3 regions of the Rhizobium sp. 1399 genome follow, and region 3 is predicted to be linked to each of the others. Evidence: predicted binding sites of a transcription regulator. Region 3 holds the regulator's gene; each other region holds the start of a gene.

Region 1 (10,737 bases), on a different contig from region 3:
CGAAGATGCGGTCGGCCGGCGACCATTGCACCAGCACCTTGCTTGCCTCCTCGGGCGTGAACAGGAAACGCATCGCCTGCTGCAGGCTGTTCTCGCCGTCCCCCTGCATGGAGCCCGAAAAATCGAGGCAGAGCGCCGTCAGCGACGGTTTGCGGAGTGCTGCCTGATACAGGGTTAGCGCCTGGCGGATCACTGTTGGTTCCGGCATGCGGATCGCGGTCACCAGTTTGGCTGGATCGAAATTCCAGCTCGGCTCCGGCTCAGCGGTGACGCTGCCGAGCGGCAGGCGGCGACCGGTTTCGGCAATCTTCTTCTGAACATCGGGTGAGCGCAGATAGGCGAGCAGGTCCTTGAAGAAGGTCTGAACCTCGGGACCGCGACCGTGATCGATAAAGCCGATCGGCGAATCCGCCATCGCGACGCCATCGGCAGGATAGATGGCGTAAAGCGGTTCCTTGCCCATGCCCGTGAGCTTGTCGTTGGTTTCCTTGATGACTGCCTCATAATTCCACATGGCATCGTAGGTCGTGCCCTTGCTGGCGGAATCCGTATAGAGGTCGGCAAGCCAGCCCGAGGAGCCGGAGGAGCGCGCAACACCGGCAAGCAGGCTTCGAACGGTGTCCTGAACCGTCTTGTCATCGAGATCGCCGGGCTCGATCACAGGCTTGTTGCCGAGCGCACTGGAGAGCATGGCGAGATAGGCGCTGGCACCGGAATTCGATTGTGTCGCCGATGTCATCAGGAACTTCAGCGAGCCGCTGTTCACCGCTGCCAAGATATCCTTCATGAAGACATCCTTGCCGACCCAGCCGAGCTGCTCGGCCTTCGACTTGCGTACGCCGAGAATGACGGGCGTCTGCGCCACCGACGTCAGGTCCTTGATCCTGCGTTTGGTATCGAACATGTCGACCCAGACGTTGGAAGCGGGCCAGACAGCGTCCTGCTCGACACCCTGATCGCTTTGCAGCGCGAGGCCGATATCGAGCGTGCCCTCATATTTGAAGGAGCAAGTCGCGTGCTTCTCCTTGCAGAATTCCTCGACGATCGGCTGCAGCACGGTGTTTTCCGAGCCGGAAACGATCGAGAAATTCGGACCGCTGCTGAAAGCATCGCAGCCTGCCAACGCCGCGAGACCAGATAGCGCCAGTGCGCAGAGGAATGATCGGATCATGGTTTTGCCGGTCACGCCTGGGTCATCGCCTTCTTGAGGTCGATCGTCAGTTGTTCCATCTGCTGCTCGGCTTGAGCCCGCTTCTTGCGGCCCTCTTCCTGCACGCGCAGCACGCCGGTGACGGTATCGATCAGATCCTGATTGGCCTTGGCAAGCGTCTCCATATCGACGATGCCGCGCTGCGACTGCTGCTCGATGGCGATCGCCTGATCCTTCATCATTTCCGAGGCCTGGCGGATCATGTCATTGGTGGCGTCGGTCACCGACTTCTGCAGGTCGAGGGCCGATTTCTGCAGTGTGAGCCCGAGGAGGATGACCATCTTCTGCTTCCAGGCAGGCACCGTCAGCGCCGAGGTTGCCTGCAGATTCTCGATCAGTGTTTCGTCGCCGGCCTGGACGATACGGATCTGCGGAAGCTGCTGAATGCCGAGCTGGCGGGCCTGCTGCAGATAGAAGATGCGCTTTTCCAAGCGGTCGAGCGCCTGGAGGCTGTCCTGATAGGTCTGGGCTTCCAGCATGCCGCCACCGGGGCCGGAGACTGCGGCGTCGGCTGCGCTCTTCAACTTCGGCAGCTCGATCGAGCGGAAGTGCTCGGCGAAGTTCTTGCCCGCCTGCACATAGGCATCGAGCTTTACGATCGACTGTTTCGTCTCTTCATGCAGGTCGTCGAGCAGGGCGATGTCGCGGCGCAGCGTATCCTTGTGGCGGTCGAGTTCCAGGCCGATGCGGTCGATCTGGCCGGCGACGTCCTCGAATTCCTCCTTGAAGCGCTCGAGACGCGCCTTGGCGGAGAGGAACATGCGGCTCAGGAAGCCCTTATCCTTGAGGGACGCGGGATCGAGGCTCTTGGATTTCAGGATGATGTCGGTCAAAAGCTTGCCGACATCGCCGAGATCCTTGTTGCGCACCTCGCGCAGGATCCTGTCGGCATAGTCACTGACGGCCTGCTGTGCGCGGTCGCCGTAAACGGATATTCCGGCGCGGTCTGTAATACTGATGGTGTCGGTAATGCGGGCGACTTCCGCAGGATCGGCGGCAACGGCCGACAGGGAAGCATTCTGAACCGTTGCGAGATCGGTGTCGGCCATTGGGGTCGTCTTTCTCGGCTTGTGGTGCAATTGGTCTTACGAATTGCAAACCCATTTTTGCGGCAAATGGGTCATCCACTTTCGAGGCTGGGAAACTCGGCATCCACGCAATACCCGCCCCGCACGACTCATTTGCGAGGTCGCAGTTTAGCGGCACTAGAAATAAGCTTTTATGACAGCCGCTTAAGCTTGCGGCGAATGCCGCCTTACTGGCAGACCGGCGCGGCCTTCTTGTCGAGAAGCTCGAGCTTGGCAAGCTTGCCGGTCAGGACGAAATCGCCGTAATCCATCGTCAGATCCCGCGTAATGCCGTTCTCATAGAGCTTGAACGACATGCGGTAGACCGGCAGGGTGTCGGATTTGGCATTCTCGTTGAAATAGGAGATCGTCACGGGCCAGAAGGCGGCCTTGGCGAACTCGCCGGCATTGCCTGCATCAGCCTCATTCGTGACCGGAGTCTCCTGCTTACCCACGATCGTCGTTGTCACCAGGGATTTGTCGCCATCGTCGGAGCCGTCGAAGACGCGAGCCTCGAAGAAGCGCTTGCCATCCTTGGCGTTCTGAATGACGTCGAGCATGTGCTCGGTCGGAAAGCGGCTTTCCTCGAGTTGCAGCTCACGGCTTGCCGGCTGCGTGAGGTCGACCTTCACGCCTTCCGGCTTATCTTGAGCCGCGCCGTTGACTTCCTTGTCGAGCTGATCGTCGGTGAAAGACTTGGTATCGAAGGTGAACTTGCCATCCTTCAGGCTCTCGAACGTCTTGGTCTGCTGGTCGCTGACGCGCACGTTGTCGCCGGTGTCGATCTGGGTGACGAAGCGGAAATTCGTGGTAAAGCCTTCGCAGTAATTGCCGTCGAACTCATAGACCATGCGGCCATACATGGAGGAGATGCCGGAGCGCTCCGAAGCGTCCTTCAGTTCCAGGTCGTAGATGGCGCGGTGAGCGACGAGCCCGGTTGCGATCGCAGCGCTCGTCGCCGGCGCGGCCGCCCAGGCATTGGCGGAAACGCTTGCGAGAAGAAGAGCGGCAAGTGACGATCGGAACATTCATTAACTCCTGTTGGACTCGTCCGCGATGTTATAAGAACGCTTTCGGCCAAATCGAGGCTCGAAACTGTCACATTAAAGATTCTAGTCTTGATGCATTCTTTTTGAAGAATTGACAACAAAAGCGGAGACGAAAATGTCCGATGTAATCGCAACGCGCCTGTCGGAAATGGGGATAACCCTGCCCGAGGCAGCAGCACCCGCCGCCAATTATGTCCCCTATGTCATCAGCGGCAACCTTCTCTATATTTCCGGCCAGCTGCCGCTCGAAGGCGGTAAGGTTGCCGTCTCCGGCCACCTCGGCAAGACTGTCGATGTTGCCACTGGCCAGCGTGCCGCAGAGCTTTGCGCCATCAACATTCTTGCTCAGGCAAAGGCAGCGCTCGGCGGCAATCTCGGCCGCATCCGCCGCGTCATCAAGCTCAACGGCTTCGTCGCGTCGGCGCCTGATTTTGTCGAGCAGCACCTCGTTATCAACGGCGCCTCGAACTTGATCGCCGGCGTGCTCGGCGAAGCCGGCAAACATGCCCGCGCTGCCGTCGGCATGGCAGCCTTGCCGCTCAATGCAGCAGTCGAAATCGATGCTATCATGGAAATCGCATAATGACGAATGCCGCCTGGATCAAAGAGCTGCCGGTTGCGCACCGCGGCTACCACGACCTCAACAATGTCGTCTGGGAAAACACGCTCTCGGCTTTTTCACGGGCCGTCGAAGCGGGCTTCGCCATCGAATGCGACCTGCATTACGCCTCGGATGCCGTGCCGGTCATCTTCCATGATGAAGATCTGGAACGCCTCTGCAACCTCAAGGGCGACGTGCGGGAACGGACCTCCCAGGAGCTCGGGCTGATCGCCGTCGGCGGCACGAAGGACAAAGTGCCAACGCTGAAGCAGCTTCTCGCACTCGTGCAGGGCAAGGTGCCGCTGGTGCTGGAACTCAAGGGCCGCGAAGCCGACGACGAGGGCTTTGCCGAAGCCGTTCTCGACGTACTCGAGGGCTATGAGGGCAAGGTTGCGCTGATGAGCTTCGACCATTGGCTGCTGAAGGATCTCAAGGAGCTCAATGCGCCCTACCCGATCGGGCTGACGGCCAACGGCAATACGCCGGAGGAACATGCAGAGCATGATAAGGCGATGGCGATCGGCCTCGATTTCATTTCCTACTACTATGCCGACCTGCCGAACCCGTTCATCACCGACCAGCGCGACAAGGACGTTCCGGTCATCACCTGGACGGTGCGTGATGAACAGGCTCGCAAGCAGACTTTCGAGAACGCCGATCAAATGACTTTCGAAGGCTTCGATCCGCGCGCGGCAGTTTGACGCTCGCTTTTTCGACAAGATCGTGCGCAGACTGGGAGGGAGCCAGCTCCCTCCCCCAACGGCTTCGCATTTGCTTCATGACAGACGAATCGTCAGACGAACTTTCCATCCGCATCGAGCGATCATTCACCGCAATTTCCCCCGACCGCTGGTCCAGGCTTTCGGGAGCATCGAAGACGTGCGACAGCGTCGCCTATAATCCCTTCGTCTCGCATGCCTTTCTCTCGTCGCTGGAAGAATCCGGCTCTGCCACTGCGCAGACCGGCTGGCTCGGCCATCACATGCTTCTGGAGACGGACAAGGGTGAACTGGTCGGCGCCTTGCCCGGCTATCTCAAGAACCACAGTCAGGGCGAATATGTCTTCGATCATGGCTGGGCCGACGCTTTTGAACGGGCCGGCGGCAGTTATTATCCGAAGCTGCAGTGCTCTATCCCCTTCACGCCCGCGACCGGCCCGCGCCTGCTCGTGGCCCAAGGATTTGCAAGACTGCCAATTCAGAATGCCATGGCGGAAAGCCTCAAGGAAGTCGTCCGCCGCCTCGATATTTCCTCGGCCCATGTCACCTTCGTGCCCGAGGACGAGATGCCGGTCTTCGAGACCGACGGCTACCTGCACCGCACGGACAAGCAGTTCCATTTCATCAATGAAGGCTATGCCAACCACGACGCGTTCCTGGAAACGCTTGCCTCTCGCAAGCGCAAGGCACTGCGCAAGGAGCGTCGGACGGCGGTTGAGAACGGCATCACCATCGACTGGCTGACCGGCAAGGACCTGACCGAAAAAATCTGGGACCAGTTCTTCGCCTTCTACATGGATACCGGCGGCCGCAAATGGGGCCGGCCTTATCTGACGCGCAAATTCTATTCGCTGATCGGCGAGCGTATGGCCGACGACATCCTGCTCGTCATGGCAAAGCGTGACGGTCGCTATGTGGCAGGCGCGATCAATTTCATCGGCGGTGATACGCTCTACGGGCGGCACTGGGGCTGCATCGAAGATCACCCCTTCCTGCATTTCGAGGTCTGCTATCATCAGGCCATCGATTTTGCGCTGGAAAAGGGCCTCAAGAAGGTAGAGGCCGGCGCCCAGGGCGAACATAAGCTTGCCCGCGGCTACCTGCCGGTGACGACGCATTCCGCCCACTATATCGCTCACGCGGGATTGCGGCGCGCCGTTGCCGACTATCTCAAGCGCGAGCGGGAGGATGTCGAATATATGAATGAGATGCTTGCCGAACACACTCCCTTCCGCAAAGGCGAACGGTTGCAGGAGGATTGACGCGCTTGGCTCCGGCGCGCTACGCGATCAAGGGAAACACGAGGAGATTTCGCCATGACCAGCGCTGCCTATGACGACAACAATATCTTCGCCAAGATCCTGCGCGGCGAGATCCCGTCGCATCGCGTCTACGAGGACGACAAGACCGTTGTCTTCATGGATGTGATGCCGCAAGCGCCGGGCCATGTTCTGGTCCTGCCGAAGGCACCTTCCCGCAATATCTTCGATGCCGACCCCGCCTCCCTTTCCCATACGATCACCGTCGTCCAGAAAGTCGCCAATGCCGTCAAGGAAGCCTTCGACGCAGATGGTGTGTTCATCGCCCAGTTCAACGAGCCGGCAGCAGGTCAGACCGTTTTCCACCTGCATTTCCATGTCATCCCGCGGCATGAGGGCGTGGCACTCAAGCCGCATTCCGGCAAGATGGAGGATGGCGTGGTGCTCGCTGCCAACGCGGAGAAGATCAAAGCGGAACTCGCGTAACGGAAACGCCGCCTTATTTTTCGGAATACTAAATTACTTCATCGATTTAGGAGGAAATCATGATTCGCCACACCGTCGCATTCCGCCTGAAGCACGCTGCAGGCTCTGCCGAAGAAAAGGCTTTTCTCGATGAGGCGCTGACGCTCAAGCAGATCCCAAGCGTCAGAAATTTCGAGCAACTTCGCCAGACGAGCCCGAAGAACGATTTCACCTTCGGCTTCGCGATGGAGTTCGACGACCAGGCCGGTTACGACGCCTATAATGTCCACCCGCTGCATGTCGCCTTCGTGCGCGACCGTTGGATACCCGAGGTCGCAGACTTCCTCGAGATCGACTACGCGAAGCTCTGACATCCTGAAGCGTGTCGCTGCTACGCTTTAGGTCTTTTCTTGCCCATATCGTTATCGCAAACCACTACACGCTTTCGCGCGACATGCTTCAAGGCAAACAAAAAGGCCGCTTCTCAGCGGCCTTTTTCATTGTCCGTCGTAAGCTTACTTCTTGCGTGGAACCTTGGGAACCGTCGAGCCCTTCTTGGGCGCGTCGCGGACTTCAGGCTCAGGCTGCGGCACGGTCTTGGCCTTCGCCTTCTTGACCGGCTTGGTCTTCAGCTCGCCATCATCCTCATCGACCGCTCCCGGATGAACCAGCTCGGCTTCCGGCTTCGGCTTGATAGGTGCCGTTTCCGGAACGGCTTCCAGAATGAGGCCTGGCTTGCCATCTTCCTTCGGGCCGACGGTGACGTTGACGACGCCGCCCTTCTTCAGCTTGCCGAAGAGGATTTCGTTCGCCAGCGGCTTCTTGATGGCATCCTGGATCACGCGGGCAAGCGGGCGGGCGCCCATCTTCTCGTCGTAACCCTTTTCGGACAGCCAGGCGATCGCATCCTCGTGCAGGTCGAAGGTGACGTTGCGTTCAGAGAGCTGAGCTTCCAGCTGCATGATGAACTTCTGCACGACCTTGTGGATGACGGCCGTCGGCAGCGCCGCGAACGGAATGATCGCGTCGAGACGGTTGCGGAATTCCGGCGTGAACAGGCGGGTCAGAGCCTCTTCGTCTTCGCCGGTGCGCTTGGACGAACCGAAGCCGATGGCGGCCTTGGCCATTTCCGAAGCGCCCGCATTGGTCGTCATGATCAGGATGACGTTACGGAAGTCGATCTTCTTGCCGTTATGGTCAGTCAGCGTACCGTGGTCCATGACCTGCAGCAGGATATTATAGATATCCGGATGCGCCTTTTCGATTTCGTCGAGCAGGACCACGCAATGCGGATGCTGGTCGACGCCATCGGTCAAGAGGCCGCCCTGGTCGAAGCCGACATAGCCGGGAGGTGCGCCGAGCAGACGGGAAACCGTATGCCGCTCCATGTATTCCGACATATCGAAGCGCAGAATCTCGACACCCAGTGAGGCAGCAAGCTGCTTGGCGACTTCCGTCTTGCCGACGCCGGTGGGACCGGAGAAGACATAGGCACCGATCGGCTTGTTCGGCTCGCGCAAGCCGGCACGGGCCAGCTTGATCGAGGTGGACAGGGCTTCGATCGCCACATCCTGACCATAGACGACCGAGCGCAGTTCCTGCTCAAGGTTGGCAAGAACGGCTTCATCATCCTTCGAGACGGTCTTCGCCGGGATGCGGGCCATCGTCGCAATCGTCGCTTCGATCTCCTTTTCGGTGATCAACTTGCGGCGCCTGGACGGCGGCAGCAGCATCTGGGCGGCACCGGTCTCGTCGATGACGTCGATCGCCTTATCCGGCAGCTTGCGGTCCGAAATGTAACGGGCCGAGAGCTCGACGGCGGTCTTGATCGCCTCGTTCGAGTAACGCAGGTGGTGGTATTCTTCGAAATAGGGCTTCAGACCCTTCATGATCTCGATCGCATCGTCGATCGACGGTTCATTGACGTCGATCTTCTGGAAGCGGCGGACCAGAGCCCGATCCTTTTCGAAGAACTGGCGGTATTCCTTGTAGGTGGTCGAACCGATGCAGCGGATCGCACCCGAAGACAGAGCCGGCTTCAGGAGGTTCGATGCATCCATGGCCCCGCCCGACGTTGCACCCGCACCGATGACGGTGTGGATTTCGTCGATGAAGAGCACGGCGCCCGGATATTCTTCCAGTTCCTTGACGACCTGCTTCAGGCGCTCTTCGAAGTCGCCGCGATAGCGGGTGCCGGCAAGCAGCGTGCCCATATCGAGCGAGAAGATCGTGGCATCGGCCAGAGCTTCCGGCACCTTGCCTTCGACGATGCGCTTGGCAAGGCCTTCGGCAATCGCCGTTTTACCGACGCCGGGGTCACCGACATAGAGCGGGTTGTTCTTGGAGCGGCGGCACAGGATCTGGATGGTCCGGTTCACCTCGGCGTGACGGCCGATCAACGGGTCGATCTTGCCGCCCTTGGCCTTCTCGTTGAGGTTTACGCAGTAAGCCTTCAGTGCATCCTGCTGCTTCTTCGGCCCGCTTTCTTCCTCGTTGCCGCCGCGTGCGGTCGGCTTGGATTCGGACTCGTCCTCAGCGCCGCGCGGCGGACGGCTTTCGGATACGCCGGGGCGCTTGCCGATGCCGTGGGAGATATAGTTGACGGCGTCGTAGCGGGTCATTTCCTGCTCCTGCAGGAAATAGGCAGCATGACTTTCGCGCTCGGCGAAGATCGCGACGAGCACGTTGGCGCCGGTCACTTCCTCGCGGCCGGAAGACTGGACATGGATCACCGCGCGCTGAATGACGCGCTGGAAGCCGGATGTCGGCTTGGAGTCCTCGTCATAACCGGTGACCAGGTTGGAGAGTTCGTTATCGACATATTCCAGGAGCGTTTTACGGAGCGCGTCGAGGTCGACATTGCAGGCACCCATGACCGCAGCCGCATCGGCATCGTCGATCAGGGCGAGCAGCAGATGCTCGAGCGTCGCATATTCATGGTGCCGCTCGTTGGCAAAGGTCAGTGCCTGATGGAGCGCCTTCTCAAGACTAGGCGAAAATGTTGGCACGTTCAGTTCCTCACTTCTTTTCCATGACGCATTGCAGCGGATGCTGGTGCTGCCGGGCAAAGTCCATCACCTGGCTCACCTTGGTTTCCGCTACCTCGTATGTGAATATTCCGCATTCGCCGACGCCGTGGTTATGGACATGCAGCATGATGCGGGTGGCACTTTCCCGATCCTTCTGAAAAAAACGCTCCAGGATATGGATGACGAATTCCATTGGGGTGTAGTCGTCATTCAAAAGCAGTACGCGATAGAGATTAGGCTTCTTGGTCTTCGGCTTGGTGCGCGTGATGACCGAGGTTCGATTTCCGTTATCCCCGTTCCTTTCGCTGTCGTTTTGCATCCGGATCGGTCTGGCGATCATTGTCATTCATTCCTCAATCAATCCGGCAGGCAGCATGGGAGGGGTGCTTTCCCGACGAATATCTGAAACCCTAAGGTAGTTCATAATAGAGCGATTTTAAGCCCCTTGTTTCCGACTGCAATCACAATTCCGCAGGACTTGACGCAAAGGCCAAAAAAGTCTGCGTAAAAACCAGGGCGCGCTTCGGGAAACAAAAAAGACCGGCCGCAAATGCGGTGCCGGTCTTTGATTTTCAATAGGCGGCGCGCAACACGCCACAAGATTTATGCGGCGGCGGGGGCTACCGGAGTGGCTTTCGAGACCTTGGCGGCAACGGCGGCCATCGGTGCTTCGTAGGGCTTATAAGCATTTTTGGCGAGGTCGGCATACATTTCGCCGAGCTTGGTCGCTTCGGAAACGAAAGCCTCATAGGAAGACTTCGCATAATTGGTCTGCAATTCGAAGGCCGCCTCGAAGCTCTTTAGGCCCGACAGCGTCTCGAAATGGGTGACGGCATCCTGGAAGGACTTCTTGGAATATTCGGCCGCCTCGGAGGCAATCGCCTGGAAACCCTTGGCAGTATCGGAATAGCTCTTGAGCATCGAATCTACGGCTTCCTTGCTCTTCCGGTTTGTATCGTCGAAATTGAACATGACCATCCTCCAATTGGCAGTTGCAAGCAGAGGGTAGCTGCAACGCACAAAGAGTCAAGTAGTCTTGTGCATCGCAAAACACCCAATGGTTGCACCCGCTGTCAGCGCTAAAGACCGGATTTTTGGGCACGTTCGTCTTTTATTGATTTTGCTAAAATATATCAGGCGACTGCAACCGCAGGGTTAGCAGAAATTTTAGTGAACCAGCGTATTTGGCGATCGGCGCAAACAAAAAAAGCCATGCATCGGCTGGCGATGCATGGCTTTCAATCGATGTGACGGCGATCAGAGATCGACGTCGAGAATTGCCATCGAGAAATTGTAGGAACGGTCGCCGTCCTCGTCATCGATGTAGATGACACCCAG
Region 2 (10,737 bases), on a different contig from region 3:
GGCAGCACTCCCTACCCGGAGTTCCTGCCGACAAGGGCTTCAGGGGGTACGAACCGGGCCCAATCAATCATGTCCGGGTACCGGCGGCAACGAATTCCCCTTCGAATGCCGAATGCTATGTCACAAAAATTCAACATAGCATTAATAGTTACTATTAGCGTCTCCGCCGCCAGATGAAACCCCTTGTTCAATCACAAATGGGATAGAACTGTGGCGGCGAAAACACCATCCCTATTAATTACTAGGCCTGATCGCCTTCCATTTCGATGCGCGAGGTCAGAACCTTGTCGATGACGCCCCAGGTCTGGGCCTCGTCCGCATCCATGAAATGGTCGCGGTCAAGGGTCTTTTCGACTTCCTCATAGGTACGGCCCGTGTGCTTCACATAGACCTCGTTGAGGCGGCGCTTCATCTTCAGGATGTCGCGGGCGTGGCGCTCGATGTCCGATGCCTGACCCTGGAAACCGCCCGAAGGCTGATGGACCATGATGCGTGAATTCGGCGTGGCGAAGCGCATGTCCTTGTGACCGGCGGCCAGAAGCAGCGAGCCCATGGAAGCGGCCTGACCGATGCAAAGCGTCGAAACGGCCGGCTTGATGAACTGCATCGTATCGTAGATCGCCATGCCGGCAGTGACGACACCACCCGGCGAATTGATGTAGAGCGCGATTTCCTTCTTCGGGTTTTCGGCCTCGAGGAAGAGAAGCTGGGCGCAGACGAGTGTCGCCATATGGTCCTCGACAGGGCCCGTCAGGAAGATGATGCGTTCCTTGAGCAGGCGGGAATAGATGTCGTAGGAGCGTTCACCGCGATTGGTCTGTTCCACAACCATCGGCACGAGTGCCATAGCGGTATCGACTGGGTTTCTCATGTGCGTCCTTTTAACGTCTTTCCGGCGAAAGCCGGGAATCAAAGAAAAATGCCTTGTCCCTACATAGAGTGTCCCAGCCCCCCTCTTCAAGACACGCATAAGGATAACGTTAAGAAGCGGGCGCGACATATGGCTTTGACATTTCCCTATCCCGTTTCTCCCAAACGCCTGTTAACGGCGAGGCCAGACCTTTGGCTCTCACAGTTTTTCTCTGCGACAGGATGAAGGAAGGCTTACCGCGCCCGATGGATCTCACGGGTATTTACCGGGCGGAAAGCTTACCGACAGATATCGACGAAATTGCCGAGCGCAGATCTGTGCCATTAATCAAACAGCGAGCTTCTTCGGCAAGGATGCGGCCAATTCTCAAGGGGTTGCTGCCGTGTTCAATGTCACTACAGGTCTGTCCATCTGGTGTTCCGAAGCCCTTACGCTGGCTCTGGTTCTGTTCGTGGCCTGGCGCCACGACCGGAAAAGCGGCGCCTACCTTTATTGGGGGCTCGGCTTCCTGTTCAGCGGCATCGGCTTTGCGCTGGTTGCGGTCCGCGGCGAAATCCCCGACCTGCTTTCCATCGAGATCGGCAATGCCATCGCCCTGCTCGGACAAAGTGCCTGGGTCGCCGGCTTCCTGGCGCTCGACCGCAAGAAGATGGAATGGTGGGCGCTGCTGCCGCCAGTAATCTGGCTTGCAGGCGTCTTCCTGCCGTGGATCAACGAGGATTATTCCAACCGCGTCATTCTCTACAATCTCGCCTCGGCGACCGGCGCCACTGCGCTTGCCATGGCGATAGCCGCCGGCGATATCCATCGCGAACGCACGCGCATCATGCTGATGGCCGTCTTCGTGCTGCAGGCCTTCCTCTGCTTCGGCGTGGCGCTGGCAATGGCGCTTATCCTGCCCTCGGATAAGCAGGCGACGAATTTCAGCGGCGGGGCCGCCATGGCCAGCGCCTTCCTGCTCACCATCGCCTTCGCGCTCACCTGCCGCCTCATCATGGAACGGTCGGAACGTCACCTGCGCTTCCTGACGCTGACGGATTCGCTGACGGGCGTGCTGAACCGCCGCGGCCTGCTCGGCTATTTCGACAAGATCCAGGAAAAGGCACATGACGAGCAGCACCAGGTCGGTGTCATCCTCTTTGACCTCGACCATTTCAAGCGCGTCAACGACCGTTTCGGCCATCAATCGGGCGATGCCGTCCTCACCGCCTTCGCCCGCCTTGCTCGTCAGTATATCCCGAACAATATCTTCGGCCGCATGGGCGGCGAAGAATTCGCGGCCTTCGTGACCGTCCGCGACCAGACGGAAGCCGAAGCGTTGGCGGAATCGATCCGCGCCGAATTCTGCCGCCTGCCGGTCAGCACGGGCGAGGCACTGATCCCCGCCACCGTCAGCGTCGGCATCGCGCTTTCCTCGGCGATCGAAGCCAATATCGACCGGCTGGTGTCGGCCGCCGACCGGGCGCTCTATTCGGCAAAAGCTGCCGGCCGCAACTGCACGGTCGTCTTCGGCGAGGAAGAAGCGGCGGCACCCGCGCCTGGCGAGCCGAACTCTCATGCCGGCGAACTCGTGCCGACCGTCGACGATCAAGTGGAAGCATTGCGCCGCATGGGTGTACTTTCCCGCGCAGGCTGAGTGTCCATCTTTTCGAGGCAAGGCAAATCCGCTAAGCCTCTGCCCATGATGATACCGCCCTTCCTCAAGATCAATCCCGCCACACGCCATGTGTCGCTCGATGGCAGCGACCCGGCCTTCTACGGCAACCCGAACGCGGTCTATGCCGCGCTCCATGCCCATTGTCCCACCTTCTACTGGGAACAGCAGAAGCAATGGTTCGTCACCAACTACGATCATGTGAACGGGCTGCTGCGCGACCGCCGGTTCGGCCGGCAGATCCTGCATATTGCCAGCCGCGAGGAACTCGGCCTTCCCGAGCCCGAGCCGCATATCGCCGCCTTCGATCTCGCCGAGCGCTATTCGCTGCTGGAGCTGGAGCCGCCGGAACACACGCGGCTGCGCACCCTCGTCAACCGCGCCTTCGTCTCGCGCCATGTCGAGAGGATGAAACCGGAGCTGGAAGAGCTCGCGAACAAGCTAATCGACGGCTTTGCCGACAAGGGCGAAGTCGAGCTGCTTTCGGCCTTTGCCGATATCATCCCGGTGACGATGATCGCCGGCATGATCGGTATTCCCGAAGAAATGGGGCCGCAGCTCCTCAAGTGGTCACATGCCTATGTGCGCATGTACATGTTCGGGCGCACCCGCGCGGACGAAGATGCTGCGGAGCAGGCGGCACGGGAATTTTCCGATTATGTGAAGACGGTCATTGCCGAGCGCCGGGCCGAACCGCGTGACGACCTGCTGACGCATATGATTCATACCGAGCACAAGGGCCAGTACCTGACGGAAGACGAGCTGGTTTCGACGACCATCGTGCTGCTCAATGCCGGCCATGAAGCGACGGTCCACCAGATCGGCAATTCGGTGCGCATCATCCTGGATAGCGGCTACGATCCGGCTGAGCTTTTCCGCGACGAAACCGCCACCGAACGCACCGTCGAGGAGTCGCTGCGCATCTGCGCGCCTGTCCACATCTTCCAGCGCTGGGCGCTCGAGCCCGCCGAGATCGACGGCATCGCGTTCAAGCGCGGCGACAAGGTGAGCATGATCCTGGCCGCCGCCAATCTCGATCCAGCGAAATTCAGCGATCCCCTCACCTTCAAGCCCGACCGCAACGAGGCACCCAATCTCTCATTCGGCGCCGGCATCCATTTCTGCATCGGCGCGCCGCTGGCGCGGCTGGAGCTCAACGTCGTGCTGCCGATACTGTTCAAGCGCCTGCCGGGGCTCAAACTTGCCAAGACGCCCGTCGTCAAGGACGTCTACCACTTCCACGGGCTCGATCGCCTGGATCTCGTCTGGTAAGCCTTCATATCCGACACTCGGAAACGAAAGCGGCCGGCAAGCTCATCGCGTGCCGGCCGTTTCTGTTCCGCGAGGAAATATCGCATCAGCCGTAACGGCCGGTGATGTAGTCTTCCGTACGCTTGACCTTCGGAGACTGGAAGATCTGCGCGGTCGGGCCGTATTCGATCAATTCGCCCAGATACATGAAGGCTGTGTTGTCAGAGATGCGGCTTGCCTGCTGCATGTTGTGAGTGACGATGACGATCGTGAACTCGCCCTTCAACTGCGCGACCAGCTCTTCGACCTTGGCAGTCGAGATCGGGTCGAGGGCCGAGGTCGGCTCGTCGAGAAGCAGCACCTCCGGACGCAGCGCCACGCCGCGGGCGATGCAAAGACGCTGCTGCTGGCCGCCCGAAAGGCCGAGGCCGCTGCCCTTCAGCTTGTCCTTCACCTCATCCCAGAGAGCGGCCTGACGCAGCGCCTGCTCGACGCGCACGTCCATATCGGCCTTGTTGAGGCGCTCGTGGTGGCGAATGCCATAGGCGATGTTGTCATAGATCGACATCGGGAACGGCACCGGCTTCTGGAACACCATGCCGACGCGGGCGCGCAGTTCATTCATCGAGAAGCTCGGGTCGAGGATGTTCTTGCCGTCGAGCTTGATCGAGCCGGTAGCCCGCATCTTCGGATACAGCATGTAGATGCGGTTCAGGATGCGCAGCAGGGTGGACTTGCCGCAGCCGGAGGGACCGATCAGGGCCGAGACCTGGCGCTCCGGGAAGCTCAGGCTCACATCCTTGATCGCGTGGGCGTCGCCGTAGTAGAAATTGACTTTCTCGAGGGAGATCTTGTCTCTCGCCATCAGCTTTCCCAGCTTGCTGGTAGTATCGATAGTGTCTGCAGACTGAAGCATCATTTCCCACCTTTTCGGTTCAGGACGGAGCGCGATACGACGCTCAGGATTAGAACGACGGCCGTCATCACGAAGGCACCGGCCCATGCAAGATTCTGCCATTGCTCATAGGGGCTCATGGCGAACTGGAAGATGACGACGGGAATGTTCGCCATCGGCTGCGACATATCCAGGCTCCAGTACTGGTTGTTCAGAGCCGTGAAGAGGAGCGGCGCGGTTTCGCCGGAAATGCGGGCGATTGCGAGAAGGATACCGGTCAGGATACCGGTCGAGGCGGCGCGGTAGAGGACGTTGACCGTGACCTTCCAGCGCGGGATGCCGAGCGAAAGGGCTGCCTCACGCATGACATCGGGAACCAGCCGCAGCATTTCGTCGGTCGTGCGCACCACGACCGGCAGGAAGATGAAGGCGAGAGCGATGCCGCCGGCAAAGCCTGAGAAGCGTGAGGTCGGGCGGACGACCACTTCATAGACGAACAAACCGATGATGATCGACGGCGCAGAGAGCAGGATATCATTGACGAAGCGGATGGCCTCGCCGAGCTTCTTGCCGCGGGCGAACTCCGACAGGTAGGTGCCGGCGAGCACGCCGATCGGTGTACCGATGATAACGGCGAGAACGACCATCAGCAGGCTGCCCATGAACGCGTTGGCGAGACCGCCGCCGTCTTCGCCGGGCGGCGGCGTCATTTCCGTGAGAAGGCTGGGGCTCAGCGCAGACAGACCGTGGACCAGCGTCGTCCAGAGTATCCACACCAGAAAGACCAGGCCGAGCACGGTGGCGATGCCACAAAGTGTCAGCGCGATTGCGCTGCCGATCTGGCGGCGGCGGTAAAGGGAACCCGAATAGGTAGCCATGATTATTCCCCCCTCTGCTTTGCCATACGCACCAGCATGAGCTTGGCGGCCGCCAGAACGATGAAGGTGACAACGAAGAGGATGAGGCCAAGGGCTGCCAGCGACGACCGGTAGAGGTCGTCCGAAGCCTCGGCAAACTCATTGGCGAGCGTCGCGGCAATCGAGGTGCCGGGCTCCATCAGCGACACCGCTATGTTATGGGTGTTGCCGAGAACGAAGGTAACCGCCATGGTCTCGCCGAGCGCGCGGCCGAGACCAAGGAAGATGCCACCGACAACGGCCGTGCGGGTGTGCGGGATGACGATGTCGCGCACCACTTCCCACTTTGTCGAACCAAGCGCATAGGCCGATTCCTTCAGCTGCGCGGGGACGACCAGGAAGACGTCACGCATGACCGACGAGATGAAGGGGATGATCATGATCGCCAGCACGATGCCTGATGTCAGCATGCCGATGCCGAGCGGGGCACCCGAAAACAGCGCACCGATCAGCGGGATCGGACCCAGCCAGTCGATGAGCACCGGCTGGATGTAATCCGACATGAACGGAGCAAAGGTGAAAAGACCCCACATGCCGTAAATGATCGAGGGGATGCCGGCGAGAAGCTCGACGGCGTCGCCGATCGGCCCGCGGATGGAGCGCGGCGCAACCTCGGTGATGAAAACCGCGATGCCGAGGCTAACGGGAACGCCGATGATCATGGCGAGTGCCGAGGTGACCAGCGTGCCGTAGATCGGCACGAGACCGGCGAATTGCTGAGCAACCGGATCCCATTCGGTGCCGGTCAGGAAGCCGAAGCCGAAGGTGCGGAAGGCAAGAAGCCCGCCCATGGCCATGGAGATCGCCGCTGCCAGCAGAGCGGCGAGAACAAACAGGCCGCAGCCCAAAACTATCCAATAAAAAATCCGATCGCCTGCGGCGCCGTCGCGGCGCTTCACGCCCGCGGTGTCGGCGGGCAGCGACGCCAGTGCTTCGCTCATATCCGTACGCTCTGCTGCTTTGAGGGGGTGTCAAAGGCATTCGGGGCGGAAAGCTTGGCTTTCCGCCCCGACCGCAGTTTCGTCAGGATCAGCTCTTGAAAGAGGCCGTCCAGTAATCTTCGATCTGCTTCACGAGCGTGTCCGGAAGCGGAACGTAATCGAGCGAGGAAGCCTCCTTCTGACCCTTTTCGAGAGCCCACTTGAAGAAGGAGAAAGCAGCCTTGGAGCGTTCAGCGTCCTTCGGTTCCTTGTACATGATGGCCCAGGTGGTTGCCGTGATCGGCCAAGCCTTTTCACCCGGTGCGTTGGTCATGATCAGGTAGAAGTCCTGAGCCTTGCCCCACTCTGCACTTGCAGCTGCAGCCGAGAAGCTTTCAGCGTTCGGCTTCGGATACAGGCCGGCAGCGTTCTGGATGAGAACGTAGGGCAGCTTGTTCTGCAGGGCGTAGGCGTATTCGACGTAACCGATCGAGTCCTTGACGCGGGTAACGTAAGCAGCAACGCCTTCGTTACCCTTGCCGCCGATGCCGACCGGCCAGTTGACGGCAGTGCCTTCACCAACCTTCGACTTCCAGTCCGGGTTTACCTTGGAGAAGAAGTTGGTCCAGTTGAAGGACGTGCCCGAGCCGTCCGAACGGTGAACAACGGCAATCTGGCTGTCGGGCAACTTCAGGCCCGGGTTCAGATCGGCGATGGCCTTGTCGTTCCACTTGGTGACGTTGCCGAGGTAAATATCAGCGAGGACCTTGCCGGAGAGCTTCAGTTCGCCTGATTTGATGCCCTTGACGTTGATGACGGGAACGATGCCGCCGACAACGAGCGGGAACTGGCCAAAGCCGCCAGCCGTCAGATCTTCCGGCTTGAGCGGGGCGTCGGAAGCGCCGAAGTCAACCGTTGCAGCCTTGATCTGGGCGATACCGCCGCCCGAACCGATCGACTGGTAGTTCAGCTTGTCGCCGGTTTCCTTGTTGTAGTCTGCCGACCACTTCGAAAGAACCGGATAGACGAAGGTCGAACCAGCGCCGGTAATATCGGCAGCGGAGGCCGAGACTGCCAGAGCGGCAACCAGGCCGGCGCCGAGGCAGGCCGAAAGAAGTTTCTTGGTGAGCATTTGCGACTCTTCCCTGATGGAACGAAAGGACGACGAGGCTCGGCGCCATGGAGGGGGTGTCCACTGTCAGGGGCGCTGAATTTCCTCGTCACGGGAAGGCGGCTAGGCGTCTATTATTACAGTTTGATGACAGTTTGTGACGGGTGACATGAAATGCAACGCTGTGCATAAGTCGCTGAAGTCACTGACTTTCCTAGTGAATCGCGCGCTGACAAAGCCTTCGTAAATGAGGTGCAGCCCTATTGCCGCAGGGCTGCGGTCGATTGCCGCAGCAATGCGTGAAAATGTCGTTTTCAGACGCCAAAATGCTCCGAGGACCGGACGACCACCCGAGTGTGCTGCCGCAATCTATGCGGCAAGCTCTTGAAGCTTGCTGGATATCTCGAGTGCCGACATAGGTTTTCCGATCAGATAGCCCTGCAGCTGGTCGCAGCCGGCCTCACGCAGGATCGCCGCCTGGCGCGTATTCTCGATACCTTCAGCTGTCACGGGAATCTGCAGAGCGGTCGCCAGGGAGATGGTGGCTCTCAGAACATCGGCGCCATTCGAGGCTTGGTCGAGAGCGGATACGAGCGAACGGTCGATCTTCATGCGATCAAACCCGAACTGCCGCAATGCGCCGATGCTTGCATAGCCGCAGCCAAAGTCATCAAGCGCGAATTTTATACCGACCTGTTTGAGGTGATCTATCGACCTGCGGGCCTGTTCCGGATTTGTCATCAGGACGCCTTCCGTGATCTCCAATGTCAAACGCTTCGGATCGAAATCGAGCTCCTGCAGAAGCGAGATCACTTCGGCGGCGAATTCCGGATTGCAGAGTTGGACCGGCGAAACGTTCACCGACAATGACAGGCCAGGCCAGTTCTTGGCATGCCCGATCGATGTTTTCAGCATATGAGCGCCGAGCGCATCGATGAGGCCGCACCTTTCGGCGAGCGGGATGAAAATCTCAGGGCTTATGTTCCCTGTTGGAACTCGCCAACGCGCTAGCGCTTCAAGACCAGTAACAGCACCTGTCGCAGCAGAGACGAGAGGCTGGAAAAAGGCTTCGATCGCACCATTGCTAATGGCGCTCTTCAACAAAGCTTCCATTTCGGCGACCCTCTGGCGTTCCAGATCCAGCTCCGGGTCGTATTCGATCGCCCGGCCTCTGCCGTTTGCCTTGGCACGATAGAGCGCCATATCCGCCCTGCGGAGAAGCTCCAAAGGCGGTACGTCTCCGTCACGTGCGGCAGCTCCGATGCTTGCGCCAACTTCGATTGTTCGCCCTTCGATTTTGAAGGGCTCGGTGAACAGCGCCAGAATAGTCTCTTCTATCTCCCCACGCGCGGCGGTTCCAATCTGCACCAGCGCAAACTCGTCGCCTCCCAGCCGGGCGGCCGCAACGACTTCAGGGTGACAGGCGATCAGGGCGTTCGAGACGATCCGGATCAGGTCATCCCCTACCGCATGCCCCCAGGCGTCGTTGACAGCCTTGAATCCATCGAGATCGACCAGATAGAGCCGGGGTGGCGCAACATCGGTATCTTCCAGCTCTTCCAGCAGTGCGAGAAGCCCGTGCCTGTTCAACAGGCCGCTCAGGCTATCGTGGTTCGCTTCGAAAATCGCCGCTTGCGCCAATTGGCGTAGGCGGCGCGCCTCTGCTGCACCCACCAGCAGAACACCACCCAGGAACATCGCAAGGATGATGACAGCGGCCGCGACGTAAGGATAGACTTCGTGAAACACGGCGGTTCCGGGCGCTTTGCTGGGCCAGACAAGATGGCCGATGACGCCACCTCCTATGTCCGTGATCGGCGTGTTCAGCAGGCCCGACTCGGGCGCGGCGGCAAGGCGCAACCCTTCGAGTTCATGCTCGTCCGAAAAAGTGTCGAGAACCTCCGACGTGAGATCCTTGTAGAGGCTCAGGACACTCAGCTTCGGAAGCTCGCCTTCTGCGGTGAAAGGCTGGATTGCCTGTGACACGATCAGCGCGATGCCCGTTTCGGTCCGGATGAAATTGACCACCGGCGCCTGTCCGGATTCAGCAGCTTTGTCGATCTGCTGGTAAAAAGCTTCGCCGAAAGAAGCACTAGGCTGGAAGGGCTTGCCTTTGGCGTATGCGGAGATGACCGAAGAGCGGTCGGGGCCGATCACGACCGCGCCGTCATAGAGCGGATAATCCGCTGTGGTCTTGCCCCAGTTCTCATAGGCCCAATCCGTGGCGTCAGGAGATGAGATCGCTTTATAGGCATCATCCCATACGGCGTTGTCCGTGGTTGTCGCGCTCAAACGATTGGCAAAGGCCGAGATCGCTGCACGGGCAGCGCGCGTGGCCCTGGCATCATCGATCTTGTTTGCAGACCGGTTCATCGTGGCGACGACATGGGCCATGAGGCCCGTCAGCACGAGAGCGACGACGAGGAAGAAGATGGTTGTCGCAATGATGGAAGACGTTTGGGTTCGAACGTGCCTACCTGCAAGATTCGACGACATGCCAATCCCGAAAAGATGAATTGCAAGGCCATGTCTATGGTGACGGCAGGAGACATCATGTCCGCAATGCGCTGCAGATAAGATCTATCATTTGATGATGTAGACACTATTAATGAGAATGATCAAAAGCCATCCATCCGGGCAGCTTTTTAGACCTTGATCACATAATCCTTGCGAGTCGTTTCAACGACTTCCCAGGTTCCTTTAAAGCCTGGCCTGAGGATCATCCGGTCGCCCGCCTTCAGATGAACCGGCTCACCGCCATCCTCGGTCACGATCGAATGGCCGGAGAGCAGGCTGAAATATTCCCACTCCTCATAGACGATCCGCCACTTGCCAGGCGTTGCCTCCCAGATGCCGGAATAGAGGCCGCCCTCGGCCTCCTCCAGGTTCCAGGTGCGGAATTGCGGATTGCCGGAAATGATGCGCTCGGCGGCGGGAGCGCCGACTTCCGGTTCGACGCTGTCGATATCGAAGGAGATCATGTTTGCCATGGTTATCGCGCTGAGGTCAGAAGTTTCAGGCCGAAGCCCATGAAGATGACGCCGGCCGCGGCGTCAAGTGTTCTACGGCCGCGCGCATAGACGCCTGCAACGGCAGGGTTGCGCAATACTGTCAGCAC
Region 3 (10,737 bases):
TCGCCAACCAGATCGGCGCGAAGGTCGTCGTCGACAACGTCTTTGCGACGCCGCTCTTCCAGAAGCCGCTGGAACTCGGCGCCCATATCGTCGTCTATTCCGCGACCAAGCACATCGACGGCCAGGGCCGCTGCCTCGGTGGCGTCGTTCTCTCCGACAAGGAATGGATCGACGAGAACCTGCACGACTACTTCCGCCATACCGGTCCGGCCATGTCGCCCTTCAACGCTTGGACGCTCCTGAAGGGCATCGAGACGCTGCCGCTGCGCGTCAAGCAGCAGACGCAGAATGCAGCGAAGATCGCGGATTTCCTGGCCGATCAGGGCAAGGTCGCCAAGGTCATCTATCCCGGCCGCAAAGACCATCCGCAGGCCGATATCATCGCCAAACAGATGTCCGGTGGGTCGACGCTCGTCTGCTTCGAGCTCAAAGGTGGCAAGGAAGCTGCCTTCGCGCTGCAGAACGCGCTTGAGATCGTCAAGATTTCCAACAATCTCGGCGACTCCAAGAGCCTGATCACGCATCCGGCCACGACCACGCACAAGAACCTGACGGACGAAGCTCGCGCCGAACTCGGCATCTCGCCTGGTACTGTGCGCCTGTCGGCCGGCATCGAGGATACGGACGATCTGATAGAAGATTTCGCCCGCGCTCTGGCGAAGGTTTCGGCCTGACCATCAAGGCACGGCCGTCGGCAGACGCTGCGGCCGTCGCATTTGCCTTGAAATTAACACTGAGAGTTAGGCTTAATGAACGAAAGGCGGTCCAACCGGGGGTGGTGAGGCCGCGATCACTGTACCGTTTCTTGACGGCAGAGGCCTCTTATAAGATACGGGTAACATATCCTGACTAAGGTGTAAGGCATGTATCGCGCCCTCACACGAGATATCGAAGTCGTTGTCGAGCCGTTTTATCTGGAGGAGCAATCCGATCCGGATGACGATCGCTATGTCTGGGGTTACCGTGTGGTCATCAGCAACAATTCCGGCATCGCCGTACGTCTCGTCAACCGCTACTGGAACATTACCGACCAGAACGGGCAGATCGACGAGGTCAGCGGCCCCGGCGTCGTCGGCGAGCAGCCGCGGCTGCAGCCAGGTGACACCTATGAATATTCGTCGGGCTGCCCGCTGGATACGCCGTCCGGCCTGATGTTCGGCCACTACCAGATGGAGACGGACGAAGGCGAGACGTTCGATGTCGACATACCCGCCTTCTCTTTGGATTCACCCGGCCTGCTCAGGGTATTGAACTAGAGCCTGCCCCATTCTCCGCGCACTCACTCCGCCGCCGCAACTTCCTGCACCGGGAAGCGGTAGGTCGTGGAGCAGAATTCGCAGGTGACCGAGATCTCGCCATTTTCCTGGCTCGCCTCGATTTCCTCGGCGCTGAAGCCTTTCAGCACGCCGCCGATCTTTTCCCGTGAACAGCTGCAACGATCGAAGACGGCGCGCGGATCGTAGACGCGCACGCCGCGTTCGTGAAAGAGGCGAAAGAGCAGGCGTTCGGTGCCAACAAGCGGATCGGTCAGTTCATCGGCATCCACGGTTTCAACGAGCGAGCGGGCTTCCGTCCAGGCATCATCCTCAACATGGGCGCGCGCAGCCGTGTCGCCATCACCGCCATGAAGATCGGGCCGGCGCATACGCTCCGGCGCTTCCGGCAGGAATTGGGCGACGAGGCCCCCTGCCCGCCAGCGGTGACGCGGCTTACCGTTCTCGTCGCGGTCGAAGAGCTCGGCTGCGGCAAGGCGCACGCGCGTCGGGATCTGCTCCGACTGGCGGAAATAGACACCTGCAATGTCTTCCAGCGAGGTACCGTCAAGTGCCACGATACCCTGATAGGGCTGGCTGAACTTGCCCTGATCAATGGTGAAGGCGAGAACGCCCTTGCCGAGAAGCTGTTCCGGCTCCGTTTCGCCAGCCGCGATCGCCTTATCGAGCAAGGCCTGGTCGAAGCGAGCGTAGGCCCGGACATTTTCCGGCGTGGAGAAATCGGCAACCAAGAGATCGACGGGACCGTCGCTCTTGGTCTGGACAGTGAATTTGCCCTCGAACTTCAGCGAGGTGCCGAGCAGCACCGTGAGCACCACCACCTCCGCCAGAAGGCGGGCGACGGGCGTGGGATAATGGTGGCGTTCGAGGATTGAATCCAGCATTGGGCCGAGCTGGACAGCGCGACCGCGCACATCCAGCCCTTCCACCTGGAAGGGGACGACATGATCATCGCCGGCGAAATCGAACTCGCCGAGGGCGGCGGCAGCTTCTGCCATGGCTTTCACTCCTGTTTTGTCAGAGCAGCCGGCCAGCGCACCGGCTGCTTGCGCAGCCGCGAGTTTGGAACTCGCGACATCCGATTATGGTTCAGATCGCGCCCAGGCACCAAGCAAGAATCGACTTCTGCGCATGAAGACGGTTTTCCGCTTCATCGAAGACCACGGATTGCGGGCCATCGATCACTTCGTCCGTCACCTCCTCACCGCGGTGAGCGGGGAGGCAGTGCATGAACAATGCGTCTTTGCCGGCCTGCGCCATCAAATGCGCATTGACCTGATAAGGCTGGAAGACATTGTGACCGCGAGCCCGATGTTCCTGATTCATGGAGACCCAGGTATCGGTCACCACGCAATCGACGCCGGCGACCGCACGGTCAGCATCATGGTAAAGCATGATTTCGGCGCCCTCATTGCGGGCCCAGTTCAGATAGTGATCCTTCGGCTCGGAACCAAGGGGTACTGCCATGTTCATGCGGTAGCCGAAACGGGCAGCCCCCTCCACCAGGGAATGCAGCACGTTGTTGCCGTCACCCGTCCAGGCGATCGTCTTGCCCTTGATTGGGCCGCGATGCTCTTCAAAGGTCATGATATCGGCCATGATTTGGCAGGGATGGGTATCATCCGTCAGCGCGTTGATGACCGGCACGGTCGCATGCTCAGCGAGCTCCAGCATACGGTTGTGGTCGGTCGTGCGGATCATGATCGCGTCGACATAGCGCGACAGAACCTTGGCGGTGTCGCCGATCGTTTCGGCGCGGCCGAGCTGCATTTCAGTGCCCGATAAGAACAAGGTCTCGCCGCCGAGCTGGCGCATGCCGACATCGAAGGAGACGCGGGTTCGCGTGGACGGCTTCTCGAAGATCATGGCGAGCATCTTGCCGGCGAGCGGCTTGTCGGCCATGCCGGCCTTGAAAGCCTGCTTTCGCAGCTTGGCATCGTCCATGATGGTTCTGAGGTCGGATCCGGTGACGGCGGAAAGATCGAGGAAGTGTTTGGGGGAAGCCATTGTTCGTTACCTGCTACGCCCGCCGGCGGGCGGGGCATTGTCCTATCAAGCGGTCTTCTTGACCTTGGCGGCACGGATGTTTTCGGCAGCGCGTTCCAGACGGGAAAGACCCTCGCGCGCCTCCTCGGCGGTTACGACCAGCGGCGGCAGCAGGCGGATGACATTATCGCCTGCCGGGATCGCCAGAAGATGGGCTGCGCGGATTTCCTTCAGCAGCTCTGCCGAGGGAATGGCAGCCTTGACGCCGAGCAACAGCCCTTCGCCCCTGATATCTTCGATCACGTCGGGATAGCGATCCTTGAGCGATGCAAGGCCCTGGCGGAAGACGAGAGTGACATCACGCACATGCTGCAGGAAGCCCTCGGCCAGGATGACATCGAGCACCGCGTTACCGACAGCCATGGCCAGCGGGTTGCCGCCATAGGTGGAACCATGCGTGCCCGCCTTCATGCCGGAAGCGGCCTCTGCCGTCGCAAGGCAGGCGCCGAGCGGAAAGCCGCCGCCGATGCCCTTGGCAACCGCCATGATGTCGGGCGTTATACCCGACCATTCATGAGCGAAGAGCTTGCCGGTACGGCCGACGCCGGTCTGCACCTCGTCGAGGATCAGCAGCAGGCCATGCTCATCGCAGAGCTGGCGGAGCGCTTTCATGAATTCGGACGTTGCCGGGCGGACACCGCCCTCGCCCTGCACCGGCTCGATGAGGATGCCGGCGGTCTTGTCGGTAATAGCGGCACGGACAGCCTCGACATCGCCAAAGGGCACCTGATCGAAACCAGGGGTCTTCGGGCCGAAACCTTCGAGATATTTCTCCTGGCCGCCGGCGGCGATGGTCGCGAGCGTGCGGCCGTGGAAGGCGCCTTCGAAAGTAATGATGTGGAAGCGCTCGGGATGGCCCTTGGAGAACTGATAGCGGCGCGCCGTCTTGATGGCGCATTCGAGCGCCTCGGCGCCTGAATTGGTGAAGAACACCTTGTCGGCGAAAGTGGCATCCGTCAGGCGCTTGGCAAGCTTCTCCTGTCCCGACACCTCATAGATATTGGAGAGATGCCAGACCTTGTCGGCCTGATCCTTGAGAGCGGCCACAACGTGCGGATTGCCATGCCCCACGGAGGTAACGGCAACGCCCGCGCCGAAATCCAGATATCGCTCGCCCGTTTCGGTGATCAGCCACACGCCTTCGCCTCGCTCGAACCGCAGCGGGGCACGAGAATAGGTATCATAAAGCGGCGAGGCTTCAGCCATGGCGCAATCTCCTGGTCAGGCTCTGAGGCAATGGACTCCGGCTAAGAAAACCAGGCCCGAAAAATCAAAAATGCCGCCTTGCGGCGGCAGGGAGCACTATTTACTTTTCGCACTGCAATGTCAACAAAACTGAGGATTTAGCACATGCGTCAAGCCTCAAATCAGACTTGCAGGTCTATCAACAGCTAATGTTGCAGAAATGACTCTCCGGGGAAGCAAGTTGGGGAAAACCCTGAATTCGGATTCATCGGATTCACGCGACTCTTGTCACAGAGTCAGGCTCACACTAGGTTAAAGTTCAATTACTAGACTGCATGCGGCGGAACTAGTCACCAAAATTGATCAGGCGTTTCTTGCTTCGGAGACTTCCGAGGCAACGGTGAGGGATTCTGCCATCACCAACGCGAAAGGTGGAGACAGGGCAATGAACTGGACAGACGAGCGTGTCGAGAAGCTCAAGAAGCTTTGGTCGGAAGGGCTGAGCGCCAGCCAGATCGCTGCGCAGCTTGGCGGAGTGAGTAGAAACGCTGTTATCGGCAAAGTTCACCGGCTCAGTCTTCCCGGCCGCGCCAAGGCCGGCGGCACGGCGACCGCTGCGCGCGCACCGAAGCGCAATACGTCGGCTCCGCGCGCCCCGAACTATGCGTCTCGCATCACCACCCGCACCGTTACCCGCCAGCAGGGCGCAACGATGCTGAAGGAAGAGATCGAGATCGAAACGGTCGAGGAAATGGAATATGTGCCGGCCAAAAACGTGGTCGTGCCGATTTCGCGTCGTCTCGGCCTGACGGAACTGACGGAGCGCACCTGCAAGTGGCCGGTCGGCGATCCTCTGAAGGACGACTTCTACTTCTGCGGCTGCGACTCCCCGGATTCCTCGCCCTATTGCAACTATCACCAGCGCCTCGCCTACCAGCCGGTCAGCGAACGCCGAAAGGCTGTCCGGGTCGCCTGACCAGCGCCTTCTCAACAGATGCAGCATCCGCCGCCCCTCTTCGCTGACGCGCAGAGGGGCGTATTTTTTAGTCGGCACAGGAGGGCTGGAAAACGGCTCCTGACCACGATCTGCCGGGGGCCGATCTCTGCCTGCCGTTCACCATGCCTGACGATGCGAACTTGGCCCAACGCCGCCGATGCGTTTCAGCCCTAGACCGGTATGGAACGGTGGTGATGGCGCTGTAACGCGATTTTCTGATACAGATGCGGTATTCTCGTGGAGTAGCACGGCGCAAACAGTCGGTCAGGGGTGCCAATGGAGATCGATCCAAAGCGGATGGCAATGGGGTTCGTCGGGACGGGCACGATTACCGAGGCCGTCGTCACCGGATTGGGCAAGACAGCGTTTCGCGACACACCGGTAGTGCTGTCACCGCGCAGCGCAAGCGTCGCCGCCCGCCTTGCGGCGGCAAACCGGAATGTGTCGATCGCTTTGGGGAACCAGGATGTTCTCGACCGATCCGATCTCGTATTTGTGGCAGTGAGGCCGCAAATTGCCGAGGAGGTCATCCGCTCGCTCCGATTTCGGCCGGGCCACCATGTCATCAGCTTCGTCGCGGCCACGCCAATGGATCAACTGCTGGCGTGGATCGATCAGCCAGTTCGCCTGAGCCTGGCAATTCCACTTCCGTTCATCGCAGATCTTCAGGGCGCGACTGCGATCTACCCGCCCGACGAGGTTTCCCACGCCCTCTTTTCGGCGCTCGGAACGGCGATCCAGGTTGAAAACAGACCTGAGTTCGAACTTCTCGCGGTGGCGAGCTGCCTGATGGCCACCTATTTCGGCATCCTGGACGCGACGTCGACCTGGCTGCAGAGCCAAGGGCTTTCGAGAACGGCTGGCGACGCCTACCTCCGTCAATTGTTTTCCGGCCTCGCCCATGCTGCCCGTTCAAAACCTGTCGCGAGTTTTGATGAACTCATCGGCGAGCATTCGACCAAGGGCGGATTGAATGAACAGGTGCTCGAAAACTTTCGCGAGTTCGGCGGCACTGCGGCTCTGCAAAAGGCTCTTGATCGAGTTCTCGCACGCATTCGTCTGTAGAAAGCAGATTCTCTCGAGGTTCGCTTTCGGCGCCTGGTGTCGGCTTTCATAAGAAGCTAGGGGTGCCAGATAGACAAACGGGCCGCCCGGCAAAACCGAGCGACCCGTTCGTGACCTCCGATCACTCGGATCAGGCTTCCATGGAATATCCCGCGCCGCGGACGGTGCGGATGACATCCTGCATGTTGGAGAAGTTCAGCGCCTTACGCAGGCGTCCGACATGGACGTCGACGGTACGTTCGTCCACGTAGATATCGTGGCCCCAGACGCCATCCAGAAGCTGCGAGCGGGAGAAGACCCTGCCCGGCGACGACATCAGGAATTCGAGCAGGCGGAATTCGGTCGGGCCGAGACGGACTTCGCGGCTCTTGCGATGAACGCGATGGGTTTCGCGATCGAGCTCGATATCACCACACTTCAGAACGGTGGAGAGAACCTCCGGACGGGCGCGTCGCAGCATCGCCTTGACGCGGGCAACAAGTTCCGGCGTGGAGAAGGGCTTGACGACATAGTCGTCCGCGCCGGTCGAGAGACCGCGAACGCGTTCGCTCTCTTCGCCGCGTGCCGTCAGCATGATGATCGGCAGGCGCTCGGTCTCCGGCCGCATGCGCAGCCGGCGGCAGAGCTCGATGCCGGAAACGCCCGGCAGCATCCAGTCAAGGATGAGCAGGTCCGGCGTGCGCTCCTGAAGCCGGATTTCGGCCTCGTCGCCACGGAGGATCGTATCCACCTCGAAACCTTCAGCCTCGAGGTTGTAGCGGAGAAGCACACTCAGCGCCTCTTCATCTTCAACAACTGCAACTCTTGGGATCATGCGTGTCAGTCTCCTAATGCATGATCCTTAAACCGGGGGTGATTTAAGCAACGGACCATGCAGAAACTTGGAATTGGCTGCGACCTTTGCGCGCCCCAGCGCAGGGCGCGCACGCAATTGGCAGGTCCGGATTACTCCGTCACCGCACCGACGGTATTGGAGCTGTCGTCCTTCGGACGCTCACCCTCCGGCTGGGCGCCGGTTGCCATGTAATAGATCGTCTCGGCGATGTTGGTCGCATGGTCGCCGATGCGCTCGATGTTCTTGGCGCAGAAGAGAAGATGCGTGCAGCTCGTGATGTTGCGCGGATCTTCCATCATGTAGGTGAGGAGTTCGCGGAACAGCGAGGTGTACATCGCGTCGATCTCATCGTCGCGCTCGCGGATGGACTTGGCCTTGTCCGCAGAACGCGTCGTATAGACGTCGAGCACTTCCTTGAGCTGGACGAGCGCCAGTTCGGAGAGATGCTCGAGACCGCGGGCGAGCTTGCGCGGAACGCCGGTGCTTTGGACGGCGATGACGCGCTTTGCGGTGTTCTTGCCGAGGTCGCCGACACGCTCGAGGTCGGCGGCGATGCGGATCGAACCCATGATCTCGCGAAGGTCGGAGGCCATCGGCTGGCGACGGGCGATCGTGACGATCGCCTTGTCGTTGATTTCGCGTTCCGCGTGATCAAGGATCACGTCGTCGGAAATGACCTTCTGGGCGAGCGCAGTGTCGCCGTTGACCAGCGCACGGACGGCCTCGCCGACCATCTGTTCGGCAAGACCACCCATCTCGGAAATGCGCCGGGACAGGAATTTCAGATCGTCATCGTAAGCGGAAAAAATATGTGTCGATGCCATGGGGCTTTGTCCTCGAAAATCGGGAAGGCTTCACATCGCCAAAATCAGCCGAACCGGCCCATGATATAGTCCTGGGTGCGCGGATCGTCGGGATTGGTGAACATCTTGTCGGTGTCATTTTCCTCGACCAGGTTGCCGAGGTGGAACATTGCGGTACGCTGTGATACGCGCGCGGCCTGCTGCATGGAATGCGTCACGATGACGATGGTGTAGTTTTCGCGCAGCTCATGGATCAGCTCTTCGACCTTTGCAGTCGCGATCGGGTCGAGTGCCGAGCAGGGCTCGTCCATCAGGATGACTTCCGGGCTGACGGCAACGGCGCGTGCGATGCACAGACGCTGCTGCTGACCACCGGACAGGCCGGTGCCGGATTCATGCACGCGATCCTTGACCTCGTTCCAGAGGCCGGCGCGCTGCAGGCTCGTCTCGACGATCTGGTCCAGGTCGGCCTTGGACTTGGCAAGGCCATGGATGCGCGGTCCGTAAGAAACGTTTTCATAGATCGTTTTCGGGAACGGATTCGGCTTCTGGAACACCATGCCGACGCGGGCACGAAGTTCGACGACGTCGATGTCGGGATCGTAGATATCGTCGCTGTCGAGCGTGATCTTGCCGGTGACGCGGCAGCCATCGATCGTGTCGTTCATGCGGTTCAACGACCGCAGGAAGGTGGACTTGCCGCAGCCCGACGGGCCGATCAGGGCGGTCACGGTGTTTTCGCGGACGTTCAGATTGACATCGAAAAGCGCGCGCTTCTCGCCGTAATAAACGGAGACATCCTGACCGATCATCTTATACGGGACGTTGCTCATTTTCTGGTCCAGCGCCTTCTCGACTGCGGCTTCCGTCAACATGTTCATGATCTTTACTCCGTTTACCAGCGGCGCTCAAAGCGACGACGCAAGAGGATAGCTCCGATGTTCATGACGATCAGGAACAGGAGCAGGACGATGATGGCACCCGAGGTTCTTTCCACGAATGCGCGCTCGGCTTCGTTGGCCCACATGTAGACCTGGACCGGAAGTGCCGTGGAGGGATCGAGCGGAGTGGCCGGCGCCTGGGCGACGAAGGCGACCATGCCGATGAGCAGCAGCGGCGCGGTTTCGCCGAGTGCGTGGGCAAGGCCGATGATCGTGCCGGTCAGGATGCCGGGCATTGCAAGCGGCAGCACATGGTGGAACACCATCTGCATCTTCGAGGCGCCGAGGCCAAGGGCAGCCGCGCGGATCGACGGCGGCACGGCGCGCAGGGCCGCGCGTGTGGCGATGATGATCGTCGGCAGCGTCATGAGGGTCAGCACCAGGCCGCCGACCAGCGATGCCGAACGCGGCAGGCCGGCGAAGTTGATGAAGACCGACAGGCCGAGCAGACCGTAGACGATCGACGGAACGGCGGCGAGGTTGTTGATATTGACCTCGATCAGGTCCGTCAGCTTGTTCTTCGGCGCGAATTCCTCAAGGTAAATCGAGGCGGCGACGCCGATCGGCAGTGAAAGCACGAGAACGATCAGCATCAGGTAAAGCGAGCCGATGAGGGCGACGCCGAGACCTGCGGCTTCCGGACGGCTGGAATTGCCGTTGACGAAGAGGCCGGTGTTGAACGTCTTGTGGAGAGCACCGCTCGCCTTCAGCTCATTCATCCAGGCAACCTGCTTGTCGTTGACCTTGCGGTTCTTCTCATCGACCGAAAGATTGATCTGGCCTTTGTTGGCGCTGTCGATATTGGCATCTGCAAGCACTGTAACATTGACGGTCTTGCCAATGATCGACGGGTCGGCAACGACCATGTCGCGCAGCTGAATGGGCGCACCCTTGGACAGCATGCTGGACGCATCGCGCACGTCAGGACGGCTTGCGGCATTGATGCCGAGCTGCTTGACGATCGCGTCGCGCAGCAGAACCGGATAGTTGGCAGCGACCAGCACCGAAGGGTCGGTCGCACGCTTGTTGTCCGGGTCGATCGTCTTCTCGGAGAATTCGATCGGCAGGGTGATCGACGTCTGCAGGAAGGCCGTATAGCCGTTGCTGATGACCGTCCAAAGCAGAATGAAGAGGAAGACGAGGCCGAATGCTATGGCTGCGATGCCATAGGCCTGGAACCGGCGCTCGGCAGCGTAGCGACGCTTGATGCCGATATCGCGACGCGCGGGCGCCTTGGAAACGGTGACGCCGGCGACGGGGGAAACAATATTCGTCATTCGTACTGCTCCCGATATTTGCGCACGATGTAGAGCGCGTAGATGTTGAGGCAAAGCGTGATGCAGAACAGCGTGATGCCAAGTGCGAAGGCAACCAGCGTCTGCGGCGAGGTGAACTCAAGGTCGCCGGTCAGCTGGTTGACGATCTTGACGGTCACTGTCGTCATCGGCTCAAAGGGATTGATCTGGATACGGGCGGCGACACCGGCGGCCAGAACCACGATCATGGTTTCGCCGATGGCGCGCGAAGCGGTCATCAGCAGCGCGCCGACGATACCGGGAAGGGCTGCGGGCAAGACCACCTTTTTGATGGT

What was found. The regulator PhoB, encoded in region 3, activates phosphate uptake and scavenging genes when phosphate is short. The targets are predictions, from matches to a motif close to TGTCATNNANCTGTCAT.
Positions count from the first base shown of each region.
Region 1: a site for PhoB is predicted at 2,421-2,437, ahead of J2X71_RS34180 (toxic anion resistance protein). Genes of this name have one in related genera too.
Region 2: a site for PhoB is predicted at 7,756-7,772, ahead of pstS (phosphate ABC transporter substrate-binding protein PstS). Genes of this name have one in related genera too.

Region 1 covers NZ_JAVDSU010000018.1:11,134-21,870, reverse strand. Annotated here, with positions in the region: gene J2X71_RS34185 (substrate-binding domain-containing protein) at 1-1,171, opposite strand, end outside; gene J2X71_RS34180 (toxic anion resistance protein) at 1,183-2,259, opposite strand; gene J2X71_RS34175 (cell envelope integrity EipB family protein) at 2,466-3,305, opposite strand; gene J2X71_RS34170 (RidA family protein) at 3,442-3,909, shown strand; gene J2X71_RS34165 (glycerophosphodiester phosphodiesterase) at 3,909-4,628, shown strand; gene J2X71_RS34160 (GNAT family N-acetyltransferase) at 4,706-5,908, shown strand; gene J2X71_RS34155 (HIT family protein) at 5,963-6,391, shown strand; gene J2X71_RS34150 (Dabb family protein) at 6,451-6,741, shown strand; gene clpA (ATP-dependent Clp protease ATP-binding subunit ClpA) at 6,886-9,378, opposite strand; gene clpS (ATP-dependent Clp protease adapter ClpS) at 9,389-9,739, opposite strand; gene J2X71_RS34135 (phasin family protein) at 10,003-10,371, opposite strand; gene J2X71_RS34130 (DUF3126 family protein) at 10,657-10,737, opposite strand, start outside.
Region 2 covers NZ_JAVDSU010000004.1:268,551-279,287, reverse strand. Annotated here, with positions in the region: gene clpP (ATP-dependent Clp endopeptidase proteolytic subunit ClpP) at 242-871, opposite strand; gene J2X71_RS15710 (GGDEF domain-containing protein) at 1,254-2,507, shown strand; gene J2X71_RS15705 (cytochrome P450) at 2,553-3,797, shown strand; gene pstB (phosphate ABC transporter ATP-binding protein PstB) at 3,883-4,641, opposite strand; gene pstA (phosphate ABC transporter permease PstA) at 4,692-5,549, opposite strand; gene pstC (phosphate ABC transporter permease subunit PstC) at 5,552-6,529, opposite strand; gene pstS (phosphate ABC transporter substrate-binding protein PstS) at 6,618-7,640, opposite strand; gene J2X71_RS15680 (bifunctional diguanylate cyclase/phosphodiesterase) at 7,989-10,115, opposite strand; gene J2X71_RS15675 (cupin domain-containing protein) at 10,265-10,609, opposite strand; gene J2X71_RS15670 (LysE family transporter) at 10,612-10,737, opposite strand, start outside.
Region 3 covers NZ_JAVDSU010000001.1:696,765-707,501, forward strand. Annotated here, with positions in the region: gene J2X71_RS03645 (O-succinylhomoserine sulfhydrylase) at 1-674, shown strand, start outside; gene apaG (Co2+/Mg2+ efflux protein ApaG) at 864-1,256, shown strand; gene J2X71_RS03655 (Hsp33 family molecular chaperone) at 1,280-2,272, opposite strand; gene argF (ornithine carbamoyltransferase) at 2,364-3,281, opposite strand; gene J2X71_RS03665 (aspartate aminotransferase family protein) at 3,327-4,526, opposite strand; gene J2X71_RS03670 (GcrA family cell cycle regulator) at 4,951-5,481, shown strand; gene J2X71_RS03675 (pyrroline-5-carboxylate reductase) at 5,779-6,567, shown strand; gene phoB (phosphate regulon transcriptional regulator PhoB) at 6,698-7,381, opposite strand; gene phoU (phosphate signaling complex protein PhoU) at 7,513-8,226, opposite strand; gene pstB (phosphate ABC transporter ATP-binding protein PstB) at 8,271-9,086, opposite strand; gene pstA (phosphate ABC transporter permease PstA) at 9,101-10,423, opposite strand; gene pstC (phosphate ABC transporter permease subunit PstC) at 10,420-10,737, opposite strand, start outside.